One region of the Mycobacterium kansasii ATCC 12478 genome, then DNA from elsewhere that is predicted to be linked to it. Evidence: predicted binding sites of a transcription regulator. Region 1 holds the regulator's gene; each other region holds the start of a gene.
What was found. Region 1 encodes LexA, which represses DNA repair genes until DNA is damaged. Its sites were predicted from a motif close to CGAACANNTGTTCG; they were not measured.
Positions count from the first base shown of each region.

Region 2: the regulator LexA is predicted to act here: its motif matches at 1,702-1,715, upstream of MKAN_RS19545 (error-prone DNA polymerase).
Region 3: the regulator LexA is predicted to act here: its motif matches at 1,098-1,111, upstream of ruvC (crossover junction endodeoxyribonuclease RuvC).

Region 1 is NC_022663.1:5,575,147-5,578,421, reverse strand. Features, by position in the region: gene MKAN_RS24150 (peroxynitrite isomerase) at 1-295, opposite strand, end outside; gene nrdR (transcriptional regulator NrdR) at 326-790, opposite strand; gene MKAN_RS24140 (LysM peptidoglycan-binding domain-containing protein) at 957-1,463, opposite strand; gene lexA (transcriptional repressor LexA) at 1,813-2,493, shown strand; gene MKAN_RS24130 (sunset domain-containing protein) at 2,535-3,275, opposite strand, start outside.
Region 2 is NC_022663.1:4,469,216-4,472,490, forward strand. Features, by position in the region: gene otsB (trehalose-phosphatase) at 1-163, opposite strand, end outside; gene MKAN_RS19540 (wax ester/triacylglycerol synthase domain-containing protein) at 205-1,554, opposite strand; gene MKAN_RS19545 (error-prone DNA polymerase) at 1,730-3,275, shown strand, end outside.
Region 3 is NC_022663.1:5,731,636-5,734,910, forward strand. Features, by position in the region: gene MKAN_RS24945 (DUF2617 family protein) at 1-310, opposite strand, end outside; gene MKAN_RS24950 (DUF4178 domain-containing protein) at 320-940, opposite strand; gene ruvC (crossover junction endodeoxyribonuclease RuvC) at 1,141-1,695, shown strand; gene ruvA (Holliday junction branch migration protein RuvA) at 1,692-2,279, shown strand; gene ruvB (Holliday junction branch migration DNA helicase RuvB) at 2,276-3,275, shown strand, end outside.

The sequences.
Region 1 (3,275 bases):
CCGAATACGTGCCTAACTCGATTTCGGCGATGCCGCTGGGATGCGCCAAGACCAACTCCGCGTGGCCCGGTTGGGGAACACGCAGGTAACCCGCCTCGGCATGCAATGGCCTGCCGTCATCCGCCGCGCGGGTCTTGTGCCCGTAGACGAGAAACGGCTTGCCGACATGTGAGAACTCGACCTCTTCGAAATACTCGAACGGCTCGATCGTGGGATATTCACCGGCACCCCGACCGACCCATGTGCCCAGCAATGGCTCCAAAGGTCGAAGATCGGGGTGCAGCTCGGGAGGCATGACAGGGATCCTAACGGCGTGGCGCCCGAATCAGCGCGAAGTCGGTACCTTGCGGTGCGCGCGCAGGGCCTCGATCTCCCGCTCGAAATCCTCGGCCGACGAAAACGACCGGTATACCGACGCGAAACGCAGATAGGCAACCTCATCGAGTTCGCGAAGCGGCCCCAGGATGGCCAGGCCGACGTCGTGACTGGGCACCTCGGGCGACCCCGCCGCCCGCACGGTGTCTTCCACCTGCTGGGCGAGCAGATTCAGCGCGTCATCGTCGACGTGGCGGCCCTGACACGCCCGGCGCACCCCGCTGATGACCTTTTCCCGGCTGAACGGTTCGGAGACCCCGCTGCGCTTGACCACAGCCAGGACCGCCGTCTCCACCGTGGTGAAACGCCGCCCGCATTCCGGGCACGACCGGCGCCGCCGGATTGCCTGGCCCTCATCGGTTTCCCGTGAGTCGATCACCCGCGAGTCGGGATGCCGGCAGAACGGACAATGCATGGCCGCTCCTTCGCCGTCGTGGCATCCCGGTGTTTCAGACCTCTCCGAGACTACCTGCGCGCTCCCGCGCACTGCCAACGCCGTTGCCATCCACGCATGCTCGATTCCGCGGCATCTCGGAAACGTTGGTGCGCAGCGATTTTCGCTGCCATCCTGCATGGTGTCGTCAGCCGACCGGCGCGATCAACGTCTGCCCGGCGACAGGCATCGACGAATCCAGGTCATTGAGTTCTCGGATCCGTTCGACAACCTGACGGACCGGCATATCGGGCGCGACCCGGGCCGCCACGTCCTGCAACGACTCACCGGCCGCTACTCGCACCACGGCAAGCCGGTCTGGCACGGGAGCCGGCGAATCCGCGTAATTGCTGTTGACCAGCTCCCCGAAATGCGCCATCAGGCCCAGCCATAGCGTGATCATCCCGGCAAGGACCGCCAGACCCACCGTGGTCGCCACCGAGACGGGACGCCTGCGATGCGGAGCCGTCGAGATCGCTAGGCCAGTGCTCTGGTAGCGCAGCGCCGCGCCACCCGGCCGGCACGGCCCCGGCCGCCGCCGCGGCGCCGTCCCGCCCCGGGCCCCAACCGGCTCACCAGCAGGCCTGTTGACCGGCCTGTTGACCGGCAGGGGCACGCCACGGGTACGCGTCGGGAATGCCTGCATGAGTGTCATGTTCGTTTCCTCCGCCCGAGAATTCGTCGCTCGTGTGTTCGACACCATAGTCGATTGTATGTTCGACTGCCGAACATTTGATCGAAGCGTGTCGCGCGAACAAAACGCTAGACCGTGCCACCGACAAGGCCGGTCGGTCGCCATCGCCGTCATGAGGCACGGATACCCGAACCCGCGAATAATTACGCTTTTGTAATTCAGCACCTCAGCGGGTCAGCCGGGCGCGGACGGACTACGAACGGGCTGGGACTGGGCTGGGACTGGGCTGGGCCAGCCGTCAAAACCGCCTCCGACACACCGGTCGAACACATGTTTGATTCTCGGGCGTCGTCGGGTTACATTCAGTGCCATGAGCGACAGCAACGCCCCCTCAGTCAGCTCCGTGGACTCCACACTCACCGAGCGACAGCGCACCATCTTGAACGTCATCCGCACCTCGGTCACCAACCGCGGATATCCCCCCAGCATCCGCGAGATCGGCGACGCCGTCGGTTTGACGTCGACATCGTCGGTAGCCCACCAACTGCGTGTTCTGGAGCGCAAGGGCTATCTGCGGCGTGACCCGAACCGCCCGCGTGCGGTCGACGTCCGCGGGGTCGAAGACGTCGTGACACCGGCGGCGGTCACCGAGGTCGCCGGCTCGGATGCCCTGCCCGAGCCCACCTTTGTCCCGGTCCTCGGGCGCATCGCTGCCGGCGGCCCGATACTTGCCGAGGAAGCGGTCGAAGACGTGTTCCCGTTGCCGCGCGAGCTCGTCGGCGAGGGGACGCTTTTCCTGCTCAAGGTTGTCGGCGACTCGATGGTCGAAGCCGCGATCTGCGACGGCGACTGGGTGGTCGTGCGACAGCAGAACGTTGCCGACAACGGCGACATCGTCGCGGCAATGATCGACGGCGAGGCCACCGTCAAGACCTTCAAACGCGCAGGCGGTCAGGTGTGGCTGATGCCCCACAATCCGTCCTTCGACCCGATACCCGGCAACGACGCAACAGTGCTGGGCAAGGTCGTCACTGTGATCCGCAAGATATAGGGCCGAACGCTACCCGGCAGACATCGCCGGGAGCCGGATTCCTAGTCCGCTTTGATGAAACCGTTGGCTTGGGCCGCTTCCTCGCTGGCGAACCAGATCTCGGCGAGCGTGTCGTAATAGAGCGCACTGCTGGGCGTGTAATACAAGCCGAATCGGGCACTGGCTTTGATCGGATATCCCTCTGGCGCCTGGTATGGGTCGTGGTCCAGGGGCATGTGGATGGTCGGGCGCACAGCCGGGCTGGGCCCGGAAGCAACCGTGGGCGTGAGAGCCGATTCCGGCGCTTGCGGCTCATCACCAGGCTCTGCGGCAGCGTGGCGCCCCGTCCTCCCCTGCGGAGCTGAAAACTCCGGGAAGACTTCCGGGAATGCCTCCGGGGCGACCTCCGCGTAGCCGGGCCCGGCATCGGCGGAGGCAGCGCGCGGGGCGAAAGCATCCGGGAAGGCGGCATCGGCAACCGCGGTCTCCGGCACGGCCACTTCGGGAGCCGCTGCTTCTGGAACCGCCGCTTCCGGCGCGAATGGTGCTGGTACCACGGGTTCCCCGGTCACGGTTTCTGGAACGTCGGGCTCGGGAACCGCCGCCTCTGCGAGGTCGGCGCGGGTCACGATGGGCGTCGGCGTGGTATCCACCGCGTCAGGATTTTCGTCGTCAAACTCGAAGCCCATATCCGACGCGCGCAGGGCATCGCCGCCGTATTCGCCACTGCTAGAGGCATATTCGTCGACAGCAGCGCCGGCCGCGGCGCCCCGTGGCCAGCTGACCCGCGACGCCGCCCCGGT
Region 2 (3,275 bases), 1.1 Mb from region 1:
CGTCGAGGACATCTCGGCAATCACCGCTGGACGAAAACACCCCCGTACCGAGCCGGGCTTCGCGTAGCTGCTCGATCAGCGGCTCGGCGGAGTCAGCTGACGAGTCGAAAGAAGAGTCGAACAGGACCGCATCATGGCGGCGCGGGTCGATGGTGACCGACATCATCCCACCTTCTCACGGTGGTCAATGCCTCCGGATCGGGCTCAGCGGCGCACCGGGGACGCGGACGTGCGGCCGCGCGCACCGCCGGCCCGGGTACCGGCGGCACGCCTGCGGCGGTCCCTGGAGAACAGCAGAACGGAGTCTTGGCTGAGTGCCACCAGACGCGCCATCCCGAGCTCGATACCGGCGGCAAGTTGCGCGATGTCGGGCTCGGCGTCGTAGTCGGCGGTGATGCCGAATACCAGCTCGTCGCCGTAGCTCAGCACCGCGACCCCGGTGCTCAACTTCTGGGCGGTCGGTGGGATCGGCAGCAGCCGCTCCAACGTTTGGCTCATCAGCCGTAGCCGGTGGCGCGGCCCGGTCATGTCGGTTGCCAGGGTCACCACGCTGCGCGGCGAGATCCGGGTCAACGCTTGAATCGCCTTGGCGCACAGTGAAAACGGCGCGTATTGCGAAAGCCTTGCGGGGTTGTCGGGGCCGTTCTGGCGGCCCAGGTGCATTTGGGCGTGTACGGTGCGCAGTCGCTTGATCAGGTCTTCCTGCTCGACGGGCAGATACGGCAGTCGGGTTGCGATCTGCGGGTCGGTCTTGTCGAGAACCCGCAATAAGGCCGGACGCGGTTGATTGCCGCGGTTCAGTAGCAGCGTCCGAACGCCCTCACTGATGGCCGTGAGCGCGACGTCGTCGGCGGTGACCCCGAACTTGCGGCACACCCTGTCGACGTCGGCGAGCGGAACGCGCACTGTGTGATAACGCCGCATGGTGATCAGCGGTCCGGTCAACGACGTGCGCGCCACCGGCCAGGTCACAGCGCGGGCGGCCGCCTGGAACAGGGTTGTGGTGACGGCGGCGGCAGTTCGCCGCAGCGCATCGGCCCGGCTGCGGGCGCCGGTTTCCGGTGCCGGAAGCGGTGTCACGGCAACGCGATTGGCGAAGGTGTCGCTGTCGGCATCGTCGCAGAGTCCGGTGAGGAGCTGCGCGGCCGAGATACCGTCCGCCATGCACGGATGGATTTTGAGCAGGATCGCCCAGCGATTGTCGTTGAGGCCTTCGATGATCCAGCATTCCCACAGCGGGCGGTCCACGTCGAGGGGACGGGTCAAGGCGTGGGCGATCGCCCGGAACAATTCAGTGTCGTCGCCCGGGCTGGGGAGCGCCATCCGTTGCATGTGCTGGGCCGGATCGAATTGCGGATGTTCGACCCACTCGGCCCGGAGCACCTGCGCGTATCGTGGCATTGATCGAAGCCGCTGGGCCAGAACGTCTTTGAGCACATCGAAGTCAGGCACGACGCCGTTGACGACCGCCACCGCACCGGTGGCCAGGCTCGTGTGCCACTGCGAATCCCCGGCCTTGAGCAAGCCGGTGTCCAATGTGGTCAGTTGTGCCATGCCGGGTTCCCCACCGCCTTTTGTGAATCCGTCCAGTATCCGTCGTGGACACCCGGGTGCGATAGGCCTGCCAGGTTAAGAACGCGTTTTTCGAGTTAACGAAGGGTTTACAGCGTGAACGCGCGGCGGCAGGATGGACTCGACAATCGAACAGATGTTCGATAGGCTGCAGGGCATGGGCTGGGGCAACGGGCCGCCGAGCTGGGCGGAAATGGAGCGGGTGCTGGACGGCAAGCCGCGCCATGCCGGTGCGCCGGTTGCGGCGGAGCCGGCCGACGATGCCGGCTTGGAGGGCCCCTGGTCGCGTCAGCGCGGGACGTACCAGCCGCCAGAGAATGCTCGGGTCCGTTCGTCGGCCGCGTATGCCGAGCTGCATGCGCATACGGCGTACAGCTTCCTCGACGGGGCCAGTACGCCGGAGGAACTGGTCGAAGAAGCCGCCCGGCTGGATCTGTGCGCACTGGCGCTCACCGACCACAACGGCCTGTACGGGGCGGTTCGCTTCGCCGAAGCGGCCGCCGAACTCGATATGCGTACCGTGTTCGGCGCCGAGCTGTCGCTGGGATCGGAGGCCCGCACCGAGCAGCCGGACCCGCCCGGCCCGCACCTGCTGGTCCTGGCCCGCGGCCCCGAGGGTTACCGGCGGCTGTCCCGGCAACTGGCGGCAGCCCATCTGGCCGGCGGTGAGAAAGGCAAGCCGCGGTACGACTTCGACGCATTGACCGAGGCCGCCGGCGGGCACTGGCACATCCTGACGGGATGCCGGAAAGGCCATGTGCGCCAGGCGCTCTCCGAAGGCGGCCCGGACGCGGCGCAGCGGGCGCTGGCCGATTTGGTGGATCGGTTCGGTGCGTACCGAGTCAGCATCGAGTTGACCCACCATGGTCACCCGCTCGACGACGAACGCAACGCGACGCTGGCCGGCCTGGCGCCACGCTTCGGCGTCGGCGTCGTCGCCACGACTGGAGCGCATTTCGCCCACCCGTCACGCAGCCGGCTGGCCATGGCGATGGGTGCGATCCGCGCCCGGCAGTCTCTGGATTCCGCCGCCGGGTGGCTGGCACCGCTGGGTGGCTCGCATCTGCGGTCCGGCGACGAGATGGCCCGGATGTTCGCTTGGCGCCCCGAGGCGGTGACCGCCGCCGCCGAGCTGGGCGGGCAGTGCGCGTTCGAGTTGGCGCTCATCGCACCGCAGCTGCCGCCGTTCGACGTACCCGGCGGGCACACCGAGGACAGCTGGCTGCGGCAGCTGGTCATGGCGGGCGCCCGCCACCGCTACGGACCGCCCGACGGTGCGCCACGGGCTTACGCCCAAATCGGACATGAGCTGAAAGTCATTGCCCAGCTGAAGTTTCCGGGCTACTTCCTGGTGGTGCACGACATCACCCAGTTTTGCCGAAGAAACAACATCCTGTGCCAGGGCAGGGGGTCGGCGGCCAACTCCGCGGTCTGTTATGCCCTCGGCATCACGGCCGTCGACCCGGTGGCCAACGAGTTGTTGTTCGAGCGCTTCTTGTCGCCGGCCCGCGACGGCCCGCCCGACATCGACATCGACATCGAGTCGGATCGGCGGGAGAAGGTCATCCAGTACGTCTACGACAAATACGGCCGCGACTACGCCGCCCAGGTCGCCAATGTCATCACCTACCGGGGGCGCAGTGCGGTGCGCGACATGGCCCGCGCGCTGGGCTTTTCGCAGGGCCAGCAGGATGCGTGGAGCA
Region 3 (3,275 bases), 160 kb from region 1:
GACGGCGGAACGTCGACTCGTCATGGGTGTCGCTGCGGGATTCCAGCCGGTAGCCGGGAGCCTCGGTGTGCGCCGGCAGACTCGAGCCCTGATTGCGGGCCGAACAGGAGATCTGCTCGGAAAAGGCGGTGCCGCCGTGGTGCACGGTGATGACATGCGATGCCCCCAGCACGCCGAGCAGCAGGGTGCCGCCGTGGGGGTGGTCCATCCGATGGCTGGCCAGGGGCCGGGGCGGCGGCGCGTTGATGGCCAGCCGCAGCCGGGCCCCCGATACGTCAGCCGGAGCGACGGCGAGCTGATGAAGCGGCACCGATGGTCCTTATGCGGACGCCGGGGGAGCGGGGTAGACGGTCAGCTCGCCGGGCAGCACCGCTTTGCCGGTGGATATCTCCCAGGGCATGTCGGGTGCCCAACGCTCGAATGACAACAACGCGGTCTCGTCGGCCCCCCGACCGGCGCCGACGTAGTCGACGTAGTCCATCTCGCCACCCGCGGGCAGGCCCGTCGTCCCCTCCGTGGTGTAACCGGCATGCCCGCGCTCCGATTCGTGAAACGTCACACCGTCGAGCACCTGATCGCCGTCGGGTTGCACGGCGAGGTCGGTGCGTTTCACCCACATGGCCAGCTCGAGGCGTCCGTCGTCGTCTTCGACGCTGAACCACGTCGGCTGGTCGCCTCCCTCCAGCAAGTGCTCCCACCAGACGAACGGTCCCTCCCGGTAGGTGACCGATCCGCGAACCACATAGTCGACACCGCCGTAGCTGACGATGGCGCCGGGGCCGAGCTGACGCGGGCCGAACTGAGGCATCGCGTTGAACGACAGGGGATCTTGGCGGCTGCCCGGCGGCGCGGCGGTCTTGGGCCGCTTGAGAGCGACGACGAGGACGAGAAGTGACGCGATGAACAATGCCACCGCGAGCACCACCAGCAGTGATCCCACCCCAACCCTTCCCTACGGCGAGCCGATGTGCGCCCTAACGTAACAGCTTTGTACCGGGCCGGCTCCGGATAAGAGGCATGCGACAGCGGCTACCTCCGGACGCGTGGTTAAACCGCGTGTCCTTGCCCGGCCCTGTCACACCCAGCCGCTAGGCTATCGAACAGCTGTTCGGTGCGAAAGGGCCCTGAAAGGTAAATGCGGTGCGGGTAATGGGTGTCGATCCCGGGTTGACGCGGTGCGGGCTGTCGCTGGTGGAAAGCGGGCGGGGCCGCGACCTCGTCGCGCTCGATGTCGACGTGGTGCGCACCCCCTCGGATACGGCGCTGTCGAAGCGGCTGCTGGCCATCAATGAAGCCGTCGAGCACTGGCTGGACACCCACCGCCCCGACGTGCTGGCCATCGAGCGGGTGTTCTCCCAGCTGAACGTGACGACGGTGATGGGTACCGCGCAGGCCGGGGGGGTGATCGCCCTGGCGGCGGCCAAACGCGACATCGACGTCCACTTCCACACGCCCAGCGAGGTCAAGGCCGCCGTCACCGGCAACGGTGCCGCCGACAAGGCCCAGGTCACCGCGATGGTCACCAGAATCCTTGCCCTGCAAGCCAAACCGACACCGGCCGATGCGGCCGACGCATTGGCCCTGGCGATCTGCCATTGCTGGCGGGCGCCGATGATCGCCCGGATCGCTCGGGCCGAGGCACTGGCCGCACAGCAGCGCCACGCCTATCTGGCCAAGCTGAAGGCCGCGCGATGATCGCCGGGGTCCGTGGTGAGGTGCTGGAGGTGGCCCTCGATCACGTGGTGATTGAGGCGGCCGGTGTCGGATACCGGGTCAACGCGACACCGTCGACGCTGGCGACATTGCGGCAGGGGACCGAGGCGCGGCTGGTCACGGCGATGATCGTGCGCGAGGATTCGATGACGCTGTACGGATTCGGCGACCGGGAAACTCGCGACCTGTTCCTGACGCTGTTGTCGGTCTCTGGTGTCGGTCCCCGCCTGGCGATGGCGACACTGGCCGTACACGACGCCGCGGCGCTGCGCCGGGCGCTGGCCGATGGCGACGTCGCGGCGTTGACGCGGGTGCCCGGTATCGGCAAACGCGGCGCCGAACGGATGGTGCTGGAGTTGCGCGACAAGGTGGGCCCGGCGGGGGCGGCCGCGCCCGCGCTCAACGGCAACGCGGTGCGGACTCCGGTGGTGGAGGCCCTCGTCGGCCTCGGCTTTGCCGCCAAACAGGCCGAGGAGGCCACCGACAAGGTGCTTGCGGCAGAACCCGGGACCACGACGTCGGGCGCGTTGCGGGCCGCCCTGGCATTGCTGGGTAAGGCGCGATGAGCGAGCCGGGCGACCGCGACGTGTCACCGGCCCTGGCCGTCGGCGAGGGCGATATCGACGGCAGCCTGCGGCCCCGCTCGTTACGGGAGTTCATCGGCCAGCCCCGGGTGCGCGAACAGCTCCAGCTGGTCATCGAAGGAGCCCGAAACCGAGGCGGCACACCGGATCACATCCTGCTGTCCGGCCCGCCCGGACTGGGCAAGACGTCGCTGGCGATGATCATCGCCGGCGAGCTGGGGTCCTCGCTTCGAGTGACGTCGGGACCCGCGCTGGAGCGCGCCGGCGACCTGGCCGCGATGCTGTCCAACCTGGTCGACCACGACGTGCTGTTCATCGACGAGATTCACCGCATCGCCCGCCCGGCCGAGGAGATGTTGTATCTGGCGATGGAGGATTTCCGGGTCGACGTGGTGGTCGGCAAGGGTCCCGGCGCGACGTCGATTCCGCTGGAGATCGCGCCGTTCACCCTGGTCGGTGCCACCACCCGTTCCGGGGCGCTGACCGGCCCGCTGCGCGACCGGTTCGGTTTCACTGCGCACATGGACTTCTACGAACCGGCCGAGCTGGAGCGGGTGCTGGCGCGCTCGGCCGGAATTCTGGGCATCCAACTGGGTGCCGAGGCTGCAGCGGAGATCGCCCGCCGTTCCAGGGGAACGCCGCGGATCGCCAACCGGCTGCTGCGGCGGGTCCGTGACTTTGCCGAGGTCCGCGCCGACGGCGTCATCACCCGCGATGTCGCCAAGGCGGCGCTGGAGGTCTACGACGTCGACGAGCTGGGCCTGGACCGGCTGGACCGCGCGGTGCTGTCCGCCCTGACCCGCAGCTTCGGCGGCGGCCCGGTCGGCGTCTCCACGCTGGCGGTGGCCGTAGGGGAGGAGGCGGCGACCGTGGAGGAGGTGTGCGAGCCGTTCCTGGTGCGTGCCGGGATGGTCGCTCGTACACCGCGCGGCCGGGTGGCCACCGCGCTGGCCTGGACGCATCTAGGCATGAGCCCGC